Regions from separate parts of the Paenibacillus sp. J31R30 genome, predicted to be linked through region 1. Evidence: a T-box and tRNA genes for the amino acid it is inferred to sense, from the RefSeq annotation. Region 1 holds a T-box; the other regions hold tRNA genes.

Region 1 (3,295 bases):
ACGCACTGGCTTGCTGCAGAACTGCTCGAGTTTTCATCTGACTCCTACAATACGGTCCTCTATAACAATGACAATCAAGCTGTCAAGCTCCCGGGCTATCGCGTAGATGCCCAAACGGATGCCGCAATCCGATTCATAGATAGCCATCAGGATGATCCATTCTTTATGTTCCTTTCCTATATAGAGCCGCATCATCAGAACCATATTGACGATTATCCTGCGCCGGATGGGTATCGGGAAAGGTATGCAGGAAGGTGGACTCCTCCAGATTTAGCTGCGCTTGGTGGCTCTACTGCTCAACATTTAGGAGGCTACTTCGGGATGGTACGCCGGTTGGATGAAGCGCTTGGCAGGCTTCAAGACAGCTTAAAGAGTCTCGATTTAAGCGAGAATACGATTGTTCTTTTTAGCTCAGACCATGCTTGTCATTTCAAAACACGAAACAATGAATATAAGCGTTCCTGTCATGAGAGTTCTATTCGAGTTCCGACAGCAATCAGCGGACCTGGATTTGATGGTGGCGGTCGTATTCAAGCGTTGGTTAGCTTGATTGATCTTCCACCTACCTTATTGGATGCTGCGGGAATTCCCGTTCCTGACCATATGCAGGGTAGATCCATTCTACCCTTGTTACAAGGTGGAAAACCGAATTGGCCATCCGAAGTGTTCGTTCAAATCAGTGAGACCCAAGTGGGTAGAGCCATTCGCACGAAACGATGGAAATACAGTGTCTATGCACCTGATAAAAACCCCGTGAGTGACGCTGGTTCTAGTGTCTATGTGGAACAATTTCTGTATGATTTGCTTGCAGATCCGTATGAGCTTACTAACCTGGCAGGGTACGAGTCACACAAAGAAGTATCAGCCGTATTACGGGATCGTTTGATTGAACGGATGGTCGAAGCAGGGGAGGAGCCGCCGATGATTATGCCTGCGCCATCCATAGCAAGTGGTCAGCGAATCGTTCACGGTCACGAGTGCAACCTTTAAGCAATAACGATACGGAGGCAAATTAGGCTTGACATTCCCCCGAATCCCTTGTAAGATAATCGAAATTCATATCGAAATATTGATGAATGGGACAGTAATTCCTAACAGACAGTCACAGCGAGCCGGGTCAGTGTAAGCCGGTACGGATGTTACGAATGAAACGGACCCAGGAAATGGTTTGCTGAACGTGAGTAGGCGAATCCGGTCTTTCGACCGTTACGAAACAGAGGGGTTAAACGTACACGTTTAACACTTAGAGTGGTACCGCGGGAATCTTCAGCTCTCGTCTCTTTATTAGAGACGGGGGCTTTTTATATTTTCAAAAAAAGGAGTGGAAGACCATGTTACATGTTAAGCACTATTTTGCTGGTAAAATCGCATCATTACTTACTGGTTTCGACGCACAGGAGATTGCTGCTTGGATGGAATACCCAGCGAATTCGGATAAAGGAGATGTAACGTTACCGTGTTTTCGACTGAGTAAAGCGGTTGGTAAACCACCACAAGTCATTGCCGAGGAGTTGAAAGCTTCGCTTCAAGATGAAGAAATCGACTATATAGAATCCGTATCAGGATATCTGAACATTTATCTCAAGAAGGCTCATTTTGCGGAATCACTGGTTAAGCATATTATTCAAGCTGGAGATCAATATGGATCGCAAAATCTAGGGCAAGGCAGCACGGTTGTTATCGATTACTCATCTCCGAATATTGCAAAGCCATTTCATGTTGGTCATCTGAGGTCCACGGTGATCGGAAATGCCTTATATCAAATTCATTCCTTCTTAGGGTACGACTGTGTGGGGATTAATCATTTGGGTGATTGGGGAACACAATTCGGGAAACTGATTGTTGCCTATCAGCAATGGGGAAGCAAGGAAGCAGTTACTAGCGGGGCGATTGAGGAGCTTCTTCAGCTTTATGTCAAATTCCATGAGGAAGCAGAGAAGGATCCCACTTTAGAAGATCAAGCTCGTGCTTGGTTTACGAAAATGGAGCAAGGAGATCAAGAAGCGCTTGCCTTGTGGCAATGGTTCGTAGACATCAGCATCACTGAATTCCAAAAGATTTATAAGCTGCTCGGCGTTCAATTCGATGCTTATCAAGGTGAAAGCTTCTACAACGATAAAATGGAGCCCGTCATTCAGGAACTGCAAGAGAAGCAACTGCTCGAGGAAGACGAGGGAGCTTGGTTAGTGCGTTTGGATCCATACGGCATGGCGCCGGTTTTAATGTTGAAAAAGGATGGAAGTTCCCTCTACCATACGCGTGATCTAACCGCAGCAATTTATAGAGCGGATAAGTATGATTTCGCCAAGCTGATATATGTGACCGATTATGCTCAGAATCTTCATTTTCAGCAATGGTTTAAGGTTGTTGAATTAATGGGATACACGTGGGCAGCCAAGCTTGAACATGTTGCTTTTGGCCGTGTGAGTATTGAAGGTGGGACCTTATCGACACGTAAAGGCAATGTAATTAAGCTGGAGAGCTTGCTGATGCAAACTATTCAGAAAATAAGAAATGTTATCGAAGCTAGAAACCCTGGCTTGGCGAATAAAGAACAAGTTGCCCAGCAAGTTGGGGTTGGGGCTGTAATTTTTAACGATTTGAGTGCGAATCGTATCAAAGATATTGATTTTAATTGGGAGGAAGCACTTAACTTTGATGGTGAAACGGGGCCCTATGTGCAGTATACGTACGCAAGAACTTGCAGTGTGTTGAGGAAAGCTCAACAGGCGGTTGGTTATGACATTCACGCATCTGCGCTGGACGGTACCTCTCTCGAAAATAAAGAAGCCATTGCGGTTATTAAAATGCTCTATCTGTTTACTGAGCGTGTCGAACAGGCAATGGTGAAGCTGGAGCCTTCGATCGTCACACGTTATCTCATTGATCTTGCTCAAGCATTTAATCGCTTTTATCACGCATGTTACATCCTTGTGGAGGATTCACATGTGCGTGAAGCTCGCCTTGGCTTGGTTGCTTGCGTACAAATCACATTGCGTAATGGCTTGAAACTGATCGGGCTACATGCACCAAATGAAATTTAAGTTGGCTAGGAATTGGTAAAAATCTTCATTCATGAGAGATTTTCTTAGGGGGAATACTACTGGACAATACTAGGATTGACGCATAAGGAGCTGGTTTTCGTGATGAAGCGAACTGCTGCGATTGTTTCTTCGTTGTTATTGGCAAGCGGATGCATAGGCACTTCCGTGACGCCAAAGGAGACACATATCGAAACGAAGCGAATCTTACCCATTGTCGAGTTACCGTCACCACCAGCCTCACCACCAGCCTC
Region 2 (3,295 bases), on a different contig from region 1:
CAAGTGCCCCATCGGCTCTCAGACTGCCCGTAGTCTCCGCATCTACTTTACGTCTGCGTGCCATGACCATAGCATCTCCGATACCATGTACAACAATGCGACAACTGCGCACTGCGTTCACAACTTCTTGAATCTGCGGATCTTGTATCAGCGATTGATACGCCTCTTCCCCAAGATGATCTGGCACATGCAGCAGTCGGTATTTCCCGCCTGTTTTCTTGGCCATAATGGAAGCAATCGTGTTCGCTTGCATATCCACACTTTCGCCAAGTCCACCGCGTGCAGGGACGAACCAGCTGCCTTTCATCGAAGAAGATATCGCCAAGTTATTGGCAATCTGCGCCATGGTCGATCCACCCGTTACCGCGATGATATCATCTTTGGCGACATATTTACGTAAGGCGGCCGCACCAGCGCGTCCAAGCTCTTTTTTCGTAAATACCGAAGTGTCGGAATCTCCAGGGACGATAATCACATTTGAAAGGTGAAAAGCCTTAGCAATGCTGTCTTCCAAATCCGTCAGGCCAAACGCCATCTTAATGATCGGCTGCATATCCTCCAGCAGCTGACGACCAGACTCGCTGATCTTCATTCCGCTTGCGTCAGATTCTAGAAGCCCTAGCTCCTTCAGGAAATCGACTTCACCGCGGAGTACGCGCTCCGTCATATCGAGCGAGGATGCTAGCGTCCTTCGTCCGACAACGCCGGAAACCAAGATGTGCTGCAGAATCGAGTAGCGTTTCTTCATGATGTCCATTAGATCAGGCATGAGCTGTTTCTGAATATCTAGAATCTCTCTCATAGGACGACTTTTAACGCTCCCGATCCTTTTGTAGGACGTTTTATGTCCCGGGTATACATTTTACGTCCCACCCAGGTGAAAAAAAAGTTCCTTACGCAAATCATATTTTTGTTTCTCATTTACATTTCTTATTATAACCATTTTCTTCTCAACATTCAACATTTGTTCAAACATTTTTCTCCAAATTGGACTGAAAGGGCTTACCATCTTGCTTTTTCTGGATAGCTGACATATAATAACCCTTGCTTCTCTTTTTCTAAACTATGCGCCCGTGGTCCAATGGATATGACGTAGGCCTCCGAAGCCTGAGATAAAGGTTCGATTCCTTTCGGGCGCGTCCAGTAAAACAGCTACATGACATACAGCTTAAACCTCGAATCAGCTCATCGGCTGATTTTTTTTGTGTTTAGTTTGACCTTTCTTGACCTTCGGAGGTTTTTTCGTTATCATACTTGTAGATACTGTAAATAGTATGTAACCCAATAGTAGGTAACCCAACCCCAAGGAGGTCATTCTCATGAGTTTTATTCCTATGGTCGTCGAACAGGACGCGCGCGGTGAAAGAGGATATGACATCTACTCTCGCTTGCTGAAGGACCGCATTATATTCTTAGGCACGGGTGTCAACGATGTTGTGGCGAATTCCATCATTGCTCAGTTGCTCTTCTTAGCCGCTCAAGATCCTGATAAAGATATCTCGCTTTACATTAACAGCCCAGGCGGCTCTATCACAGCCGGTATGGCGATCTTCGACACGATGCAGTTCATCAAACCAGACGTATCCACGATCTGTGTTGGTATGGCCGCTTCGATGGGCGCTTTCTTGCTAACCGCAGGTGCCAAAGGCAAACGTTACGCGCTTCCGAACAGCGAAGTCATGATTCACCAACCGCTCGGCGGTGCAGAAGGTCAAGCCTCTGATATCGAAATTCGCGCGAAGCGCATTTTGAAAATGAGAGACAACCTGAACACTATCCTTGCAGAGCGCACTGGACAATCGTTCGAGCGCATCGAGAAGGATACGGACCGTGATAACTTCATGAGTGCTAAAGAAGCAGCCGAATACGGACTCATCGATAAAGTCATCGAGCGCGTCTAATTTTATACAATAAAAAACCAGCCTGATCTTCCTGCTCATCCGAGCGCCGAAGATCGGCTGGTTTTTTTATTTTAAATCTTCCAATGGGTAGAAAATCAAATCAATCGGGAACGCCGAGCCCGCTGGAGGCGTGAACTCAATATCCAACGCATCTTCTGTGCCTGTCGTGCGCGCTAGTACTTGATAACCATCAAATGCCGTAATGACACCAGATAACGGTACAGGAATGATTTCACCGTTGATTTTAAACGGCCCCTTGAACACGCCGCCTCTAGCCATGATCATCACAGCCATTTTGCGTGGCTTATCTGCATGGATTTTGTAGACTACGCCATAATTTCCGCCATTCTCCACATTCATCTTTCGCATTACGTCGTAGCCTTTGACGAATGGGTCCGTCTTATTATCACCGATCGTTAATACGGAGGATTTCGTGAAGCTCGTGGCATCAATTTTCCACTGAATTTCTGAAACGGGGAAAGTCCCTCGAACATGGCCGTTAAAGGAGAGTAAAGGCAGCTCCTTCACTGTCGTTGACGTCAGCATTTTGTCCGTTGCAACAAAAGACATTTGCAGCTCGCCGTTCGTTTCGACATCATAGAATAAATTGACGCCTTGCCCAGGATAGAAATCAGGCAGGTTAGCATACACATAGCTTTCGTGAGGCTTAACGGTCATTTCATCTGTGTATACATTCTCTAGAAGGAAATCTACTGACGCTTCACTGCCGATTAAGTTCGCATAAACAGAAGGAAATACCTCACCTTTATTCGTCGTTTTGATCGTAATCGGTTTATCTGTGTTATTCGTTGCGAAGATCGCCATCGTCATCTTCTTTTGCGTGCCATTGATATGGTCCGCATACAAGCGCGCTTTGCCGTTAATATTGTCTTGATACAAAATACCGCTCGATGTAAACTCTTCCGGGCTGTCACTCACAAGCAGCGTACGCCCTTGCACTTCGTTGACTTCCCTAGGAAGCATAGGTAATTCATTGAAATGCGACCAAATGGTCGACCAGTTCGTTTTGATGAACCCGCCAACCGGCTTCATGTAAATCGGGTACTCCACTTCAGATAAATAGGGTTCATTTACGACAGTTACGAAGCTTTTGAACAATTTACTCACATGACCATGACGATCCTTTACCGTTAACGTAACCGGATAGGAACCCGCTTTGAAGAATGCCTCTTGCTTCCCTGTCCAGTCGTAGGAGGCAATCCCTTCCGCATCCGGATCATAGCTCAGATCTAAATATTTAACAGGCTCACCAAGCCTGTAAGTAGGCTTCGCCGTGCTAAATTTGGCAACAGGACGAGAATTACTATCTTGATCAATGTAGATGCCCTCAGGCGCCTTAAAATGTACAATCTCTACACGTCTCAGTTCATTGT
Region 3 (3,295 bases), on a different contig from region 1:
TTCCACGACACGGGTAATGGAGTAGGCGGCTTCATTAATGGATAATGAAGTTTCGCGGGTTGTCTCTGCAAGCACATTGGAGGCGGTAGACACACGCGAAAAGGCGGCCTTGATGTCCTTCAAACTTTCCCCGATGTTGTCCATCATCTTATTGTAGCTCGTTGTCAAACGTCCGATTTCATCCTTGGAACGATATTGCGACCGGTGGGTAAGATCACCTTGCGCTGCCTTCTCCATGATCTGCATAAGCCGGGTAATCGGCGTCAGAAGCAGCGAGGAGGAAAACCAGATGACCAGGCTGGCTGCGACGGCTAGAAAAAGCGAAAGCCATAGCACTTTTCTTTGGAGATCGTACACGAACGCATAGGCCTCTGATTCATTTTGTACCGTAATGACAGCCCAGCGGTCTGAAGCTCCCGGCAGCTTGACCGGTGTGTACGCCGCAACGAATTGCTTACGATTGCTGTCCTCGAAGCTGCCAGTGCCGGTTTCACCCTGCAGGACGTGTTTCGTCAGTTCGCTCAATGCTGGGTCCAGCTTGATGGGCTGCACTTCCGTTATTTCATTGCCTTTATCGTCCTTTACATTTTGGCCGTTCTGGTCTTTCTTCCAGATTACTTTCGTTGACGACTTAAAGTTGTACATTTCCTGTACGAGCATTTTGTCTGGGTGTGCGACAACAGTGCCTTCCCCATCAATAATAAAGCTAAAGCTCCCTTTGCCGAGCGAATTCCGTTCCACTAATGCTTGAAGCTCGTCCACAAGAATATCTGCGCCTATAAAACCAACCGTCTCTCCCGAGCGGCTTGTGATCGGCACAAAAATTGAAGTTATTGGCGCATTGCTGAACACAGAATAGTACGCTTTGCTCACGAAGCTCGGATGCCTCTCCTGTAATTGCTTGAACCACCACCGATCCCTGCGGTTCGTGAGAACCCCTTCTGAACGTGCTGTTTGCATCCCTTCCATATCCTGAATATACAGCAGCTCATATTGCGGATTTCGCAGCACCGCCCGTTCCAACGCCGATTTCTGCGCCTCCGTGTTAAAAGCGGCCACTTCCGGCTCATCCGCAATTTCATTAATGACGTCGAACGAGCCTTTGATATAAGAAGCGACATTGGATGAGAGAGAGGCGGCGAAAGCCCGATTCTTCTCTTCAATGGTCGCAGCATATTGTTTCGTCACAAACAGATAATGAAACAAAGTTGTAAAGAGCATAGGGACAACCACTAAAGTTAAAGTGATAAGGATGAACTTGCTCTTGAGTGATTTCATTATTCGATTCCCCCTTGACAGATTTGAAAAAAATAATGCAATCGTTCAACCCCCTATTCGACAAACTTCGCCAAATGTCCTTTTGATTTAAGTCCAGCCGTACGGCGCCCGACCCTAGCTTCACAAACGCAAAAAAGAACCGCACAATAGTACGGTTCTAGAGTCTTTATCCATGGCGCGCCCGATACGATTCGAACGTACGACCTACAGTTTAGGAAACTGTTGCTCTATCCTGCTGAGCTACGGGCGCATAGTATCGTCATTCTAACACGAGATGTTTTCGGGGTGCAACCATTTTAACCCAAGGACAAACATTACGCGTCTCTAAGCCTTCCCGCGTAATTTTCGGAAAAATTGCGTCAGCATCGTCGAGCACTCCTCTTGCAGAACACCACTAACCACATCGACACGGTGATTAAACCGGTCCTCCTGCAGCAAGTTCATCAACGTCCCCGCACAGCCTGCCTTCGGATCCACCGTACCGTAAATGACCTGCGGAATGCGCGCTTGCACGATCGCACCTGCACACATAGGACAAGGCTCCAGCGTCACATAGAGCTGGCAGTCCAACAAGCGCCATGCCTGCAAATGCTCGCTTGCTTGTTTAATTGCAATCATCTCCGCATGCGCGAGAGGATCTAAAGTTGTTTCCCGCAAATTGTAGCCGCGGCCAATGATTTGACCTTGATGGACGACGATCGCGCCAATCGGAACTTCGCGGATGGCTTCGGCTTTCAGCGCCTCTCCAATCGCTTCTCTCATCCAAGGGATATGTTCATCCATATGTTCATCCACAGGGGGACACCTCGCAATAATAGTTTATCCACATGTGTATAAAAGTCCGAACAAATATTCGTTGTTAACAAGCTGTGGATAACAATGTGGATAACTTATAAACCTGTGGATATTCAATCCACTACACATTCATACAATAAAAACATCGCCTATGCAAGGATTTTAGTTGAAAGAAATATCTAGGCTACGTATAATGGTGATATCAGTGGGACTTTTTGGGTCTTTCAGACCATAAACGATGAGCTTACATACAATGACACGGCAGGGTTCGACAATAGCAAACTTGTTGAAAAGCAAGGACGCAAAGCTGAGGGTCTACGGTTCTAATGAGCTATGGCAGCCTGGTTACCGAAAATCGATGTTTTTTTGATTAAGGTGATAGGCTGCTCCTTTAGGTGGGGGCAGTCTATTTTGTGCGGAGAAGTTCTGTAGAATCCATTGATAGAGGGAGGGTGTTGGTACACATGGCGATGAAGCAGGATGCGTTGAAGCGGTATGGGAGTAAAGAAGGATACGATGCGGAAGTATTGATTGATTGTAAGGCTGTTCTGTCCAAGGATGATTTCGTGTCTACAGGTATTCTTACCTATGCCCAAGGAGACATCATGGAGATCGAGTTCCCCGAATATGATGTTTTTCAGCTTGGAGACAAGGCGAAAATGACGTTATACACCAAATCGGGTCTATTCGTCCTTCAAACGACAGTCGTAGCGAAAGAACCTGGTTCACTCATTGTGATCAATCCACCTGAGAATCGAAAGAAGTTTTCGGAGAAACGGGAGTTCCCGCGGGTGACTGTGAAAAACATAGGTCAGATTATGGGTTTCCAGAATATCAAACAAAAAGAACTGCATGTCCTTGAAAATCCCATTGAACTATCCATTAAAAATATCTCGATGAATGGAATTGGGTTTACCATCAACGATAATTCCATGATCGATGGTATTCTTCATAAGAAGTGCTTGCTTCAAGTCGAGTTGGATTTAGGTTTTGAACTGCCGTGCAAGTTGGAAATTATACGGAAAGAAAAGCTGGAAGACAGCTACTATTACGGCGCCAGCTTCGAAAGCTATCCTGAGGAACAAAGCAATGCGCTGCGCGGGTTCATCCTACGTAATCAGATTGAAACCTACTTCGAGCAGAAGCGGGATGACGAGTTCAAAAAAGCAATGGAAAAAAAGACTGCAGCCAATCAATAGCTTGCAGGCTTTTTTTTGCCCTC
Region 4 (3,295 bases), on a different contig from region 1:
ATGGCTGCAGCAGCATACGCTCATAGGGAACGATAGCTTCAAGCTGGGCAAGGAAAGCAAGCTGATTGCTCAAATCCGTCTGCCAAATATTGCGTCCATCCACAATGCCTACGCCAAGTACTTTATCCGTGGGGAAGCCATGTGTTTGAAGATTGCTCAAGTTCAACTCATACCCATGAATGAAATCTAATCCGATACCATGGACGGGAAGGGAAATAAGTTCCTCGTAATGATCGACAGCGTCAAAATACGTTTGCACCATCATTTTAAGTGTCGGAGCAGCTGCCGCAAGCGTACTGTAGATGTGTTTTACACGTCTAATATCTGCTGGACTCAGGGATTGCACGAGAATAGGCTCATCCAGCTGTACCCATTCCACACCTTCCTCCGTCAACTCTGTCAAAATACGTGAATAAAGCGGTAGAAATAACTCGATTAGCCCATCGATTTCTTCAGTTTTATAACCCTTAGCCAGCTTAAGAAAGGTAAATAGGCCAAGAACAACAGGCTTGCCGTTAATGCCTAGCTTTTGTTTAGCCTCTCTGTATGCCTCAAGCGGTTTGTTGATTGTGAGCGCTGGCCGTGCATCCTGTAACTCAGGAACGATGTAATGATAATTGGTGTTGAACCATTTGGTCATTTCACAAGCGGTTGCACCTTGACTGCCGCGAGCCATCGCATAGTAAGTGGCAAGTGGAACTTCGCCGCCTTCATACGGGAAGCGCTTTGGAACTAGTCCGAACATGGTGGACGTGTCCAGCACGTGATCGTACAGGCTGAAATCGCCTACAGGGATAAGGTCGATGCCTTTCTGCTGCTGCAGGCTTAGGTTCTGAAGTCGAATGTCCTCGATTTGCTTTGTAAAATCATGCTCATCCAGTTTGTCGGCCCAGAAGGCCTCCAGCGCTTTCTTCCACTCGCGGTTCTCGCCAATTCTTGGGTATCCTAAATTGCTATTGATCAGTGCACACATGGGATCATCCTCCTCAAATTTTGCTTCAAACGAATCACGGAAAATCAAAAAAAGGGCATCTCCAACCTTAATAAAAAAGGTTAAAGATACCCTGTGTATGTGTATACAGTGTTTACTATCTCTAACACCTCCCTATCTCCCGTAGGTAAAAACAGTGCTGTCAGAATTAGGCAGGTCTCCTGGCTCCAGAATCCTCGTCAAACGCTAGCCTTCCCGATCTTTCGATCAGTGGCACCTTAAGCGTCGACTCCTCTGTTACAGTGGCGGGACCGCGTCGGTATTACACCGAACTTCCCTTTTAAGCTCTCGTTTATTAGGCTAAACAAGAGCACCTATTCCCACAATATGCAATTGTTGAATACTATACATGAAATCTTTAAGTATGCAAAGAGTTTTGTTTTACATCGGCAGCTTCTCCATTTTTCAAAATTCTTCATTGAAAAATAAAGAGTTTAATTGGATCTGCCTGCGAAAAACAAAAAAGACCGCGATTTCTCGCGGCCTTTCCTTTTACATCTACGTCCCAGGAGGGATTCGAACCCCCGACCGCACGCTTAGAAGGCGTGTGCTCTATCCAGCTGAGCTACTGAGACATACCTCACTTCTTACCGCCTGGACATGATCCGTTTGGCGAAGCAAGAGTTATAATATCATATCGATTTATAAGAAGTCAACACTTCTTTTCATATTTATTTTTGCAATCATTTGGGTGATAGAGTAAACTGTCACAAGCGAGACCACGAACTGAGGTGATCCCTATGTCTGACCCTACGGCTAATAATGTCATTCTTTTTCCTAAAACAGAGAAGTACTACGAAGATGAGCTGACGAGGCTGTTGCGCTCCGAGCAATATAAAGAAGCACTCGAGATGCTTACATTCCTCCTGCAGTTTCCCAATGTCGAGTCGAGTAAATCCGAGCAATGGGAAGCTCTGCGCCACTGGCTGCTAACCATGTTTCCGGAAACGATGTTTCCAGCTACAGAGACAGAGGAAGAGGATTCGGAGGAAGAATCCGCCTTATTGCGACAGTACATTCATGATAAAGCAGCCTCGGATGATGGAGCATTCATACGCAAACTTCAAACCATGCTTCATGAGGGTACTTTAGAAGAACAAGTTAGTGCCTTGGAGCAGCTTGCTTATATCGATCAGTCCGAAGTGAGCCAATTCGTGAGGTCCTGGCTTTGCGAAAGGCCCAGACATCCTCATCTGCAATTCAAAGCCCTTCAGACGCTTAAACAAATGGGAGAGCATGGATTCATTGAGTTTCCCAAGCATGGTAAAACGGTTCTCGTCGAAATCGAGGAGACACCTCTGGCAGCGGAGGATTTTCCATTGCGAATTCGTGATATGATTCGCAGAGTCGGGGACATTAGTGAAATAAGCCAGCCTGACTTTGTCTACTTTGCAACTCAGACTTGGCAGGAGTTTCTTGCCTATGCGTATGGCACATCGATTTACACAGAGCTGCTTAGGACAGAAGAAAGTGCAGTAGACGTGTGGGCATCCGCGCTGCATGCGATTTTGCAGGATAAATTATTTGGTACGGTGGATCGAGAAGAGTTGCTAGAAACCTACGGAATAGTGGATGCCATGACGCTGCAATGGAAGCGGGCGCATAACGTGCTTAGCGCATTTGTGAAGCAATTTAGCCCAGATCCTAGCTAAGATCAAAGCTGGCTTGAAATGAAAATGTTATATGGTATAATAGAATGGTTATAATGAGCTTAACGTGAAAAATATATGTCATGGTACATTTTTGGAGGGGAAGGCATAAAATGAAAGCAAGTTGGGAAAAAATAGAGAAGAACGTTGGCGTTCTTGAAGTTGAAGTTGGGGCAGAACGTGTAGCAGATGCTTTGGATAAAGCATTTAAGAAGGTATCAGCGAAAGTGAATGTTCCAGGATTCCGTAAAGGGAAAGTGCCTCGTTCAATCTTTGAAGCTAAATTCGGTGTTGAAAGCTTGTATCAAGATGCACTAGATATCATTTTGCCAGAAGTTTACGTAGAAGCGATTGAAGAGGTTAAAATCGAGCCTGTTGATCGTCCTGAAGTAGATGTTGAGCAATTCGGTAAAGGTCAAGTCTTGAAATTCAAAGCTAAAGTAACAGTTAAGCCTGAAGTAGCGCTTGGCGATTACAAAGGTATCGAAGTAGAAGCGGTTAACGCTACTGTTTCTGAGCAAGAATTGAATGATGAGCTTGCACGTTTGCAACAACGTCATGCTGAATTGGTTGTTCTTGAAGAAGGACAAGCTGCTAACGGCGATGTCGTTATCATTGATTTCGAAGGATTCGTTGATGAAGTAGCATTCGAAGG

What was found. The T-box of region 1 lies ahead of argS (arginine--tRNA ligase). A T-box ahead of a tRNA ligase gene usually reads a tRNA of that ligase, here a tRNA-Arg.
Region 2: it has a tRNA-Arg gene. The T-box ahead of argS (arginine--tRNA ligase) is inferred to sense a tRNA for this amino acid. The anticodon was not compared.
Region 3: it has a tRNA-Arg gene. The T-box ahead of argS (arginine--tRNA ligase) is inferred to sense a tRNA for this amino acid. The anticodon was not compared.
Region 4: it has a tRNA-Arg gene. The T-box ahead of argS (arginine--tRNA ligase) is inferred to sense a tRNA for this amino acid. The anticodon was not compared.

What each region holds. Positions count from the first base shown of each region.
Region 1 is NZ_JCAUAV010000003.1:659,441-662,735, forward strand. It holds gene AC58QO_RS14825 (sulfatase family protein) at 1-990, shown strand, start outside; T-box leader at 1,064-1,284, shown strand; gene argS (arginine--tRNA ligase) at 1,332-3,044, shown strand; gene AC58QO_RS14835 (CapA family protein) at 3,147-3,295, shown strand, end outside.
Region 2 is NZ_JCAUAV010000015.1:27,638-30,932, reverse strand. It holds gene AC58QO_RS29385 (sugar-binding transcriptional regulator) at 1-802, opposite strand, end outside; tRNA gene AC58QO_RS29380 (tRNA-Arg) at 1,068-1,139, shown strand; gene clpP (ATP-dependent Clp endopeptidase proteolytic subunit ClpP) at 1,320-1,901, shown strand; gene AC58QO_RS29370 (copper amine oxidase N-terminal domain-containing protein) at 1,968-3,295, opposite strand, start outside.
Region 3 is NZ_JCAUAV010000011.1:176,126-179,420, reverse strand. It holds gene AC58QO_RS27055 (methyl-accepting chemotaxis protein) at 1-1,278, opposite strand, end outside; tRNA gene AC58QO_RS27050 (tRNA-Arg) at 1,452-1,528, opposite strand; gene tadA (tRNA adenosine(34) deaminase TadA) at 1,603-2,061, opposite strand; cyclic di-GMP riboswitch class I at 2,340-2,426, shown strand; gene AC58QO_RS27040 (PilZ domain-containing protein) at 2,538-3,272, shown strand.
Region 4 is NZ_JCAUAV010000006.1:233,261-236,555, reverse strand. It holds gene metE (5-methyltetrahydropteroyltriglutamate--homocysteine S-methyltransferase) at 1-973, opposite strand, end outside; cobalamin riboswitch at 1,125-1,324, opposite strand; tRNA gene AC58QO_RS21525 (tRNA-Arg) at 1,493-1,566, opposite strand; gene AC58QO_RS21520 (hypothetical protein) at 1,732-2,643, shown strand; gene tig (trigger factor) at 2,754-3,295, shown strand, end outside.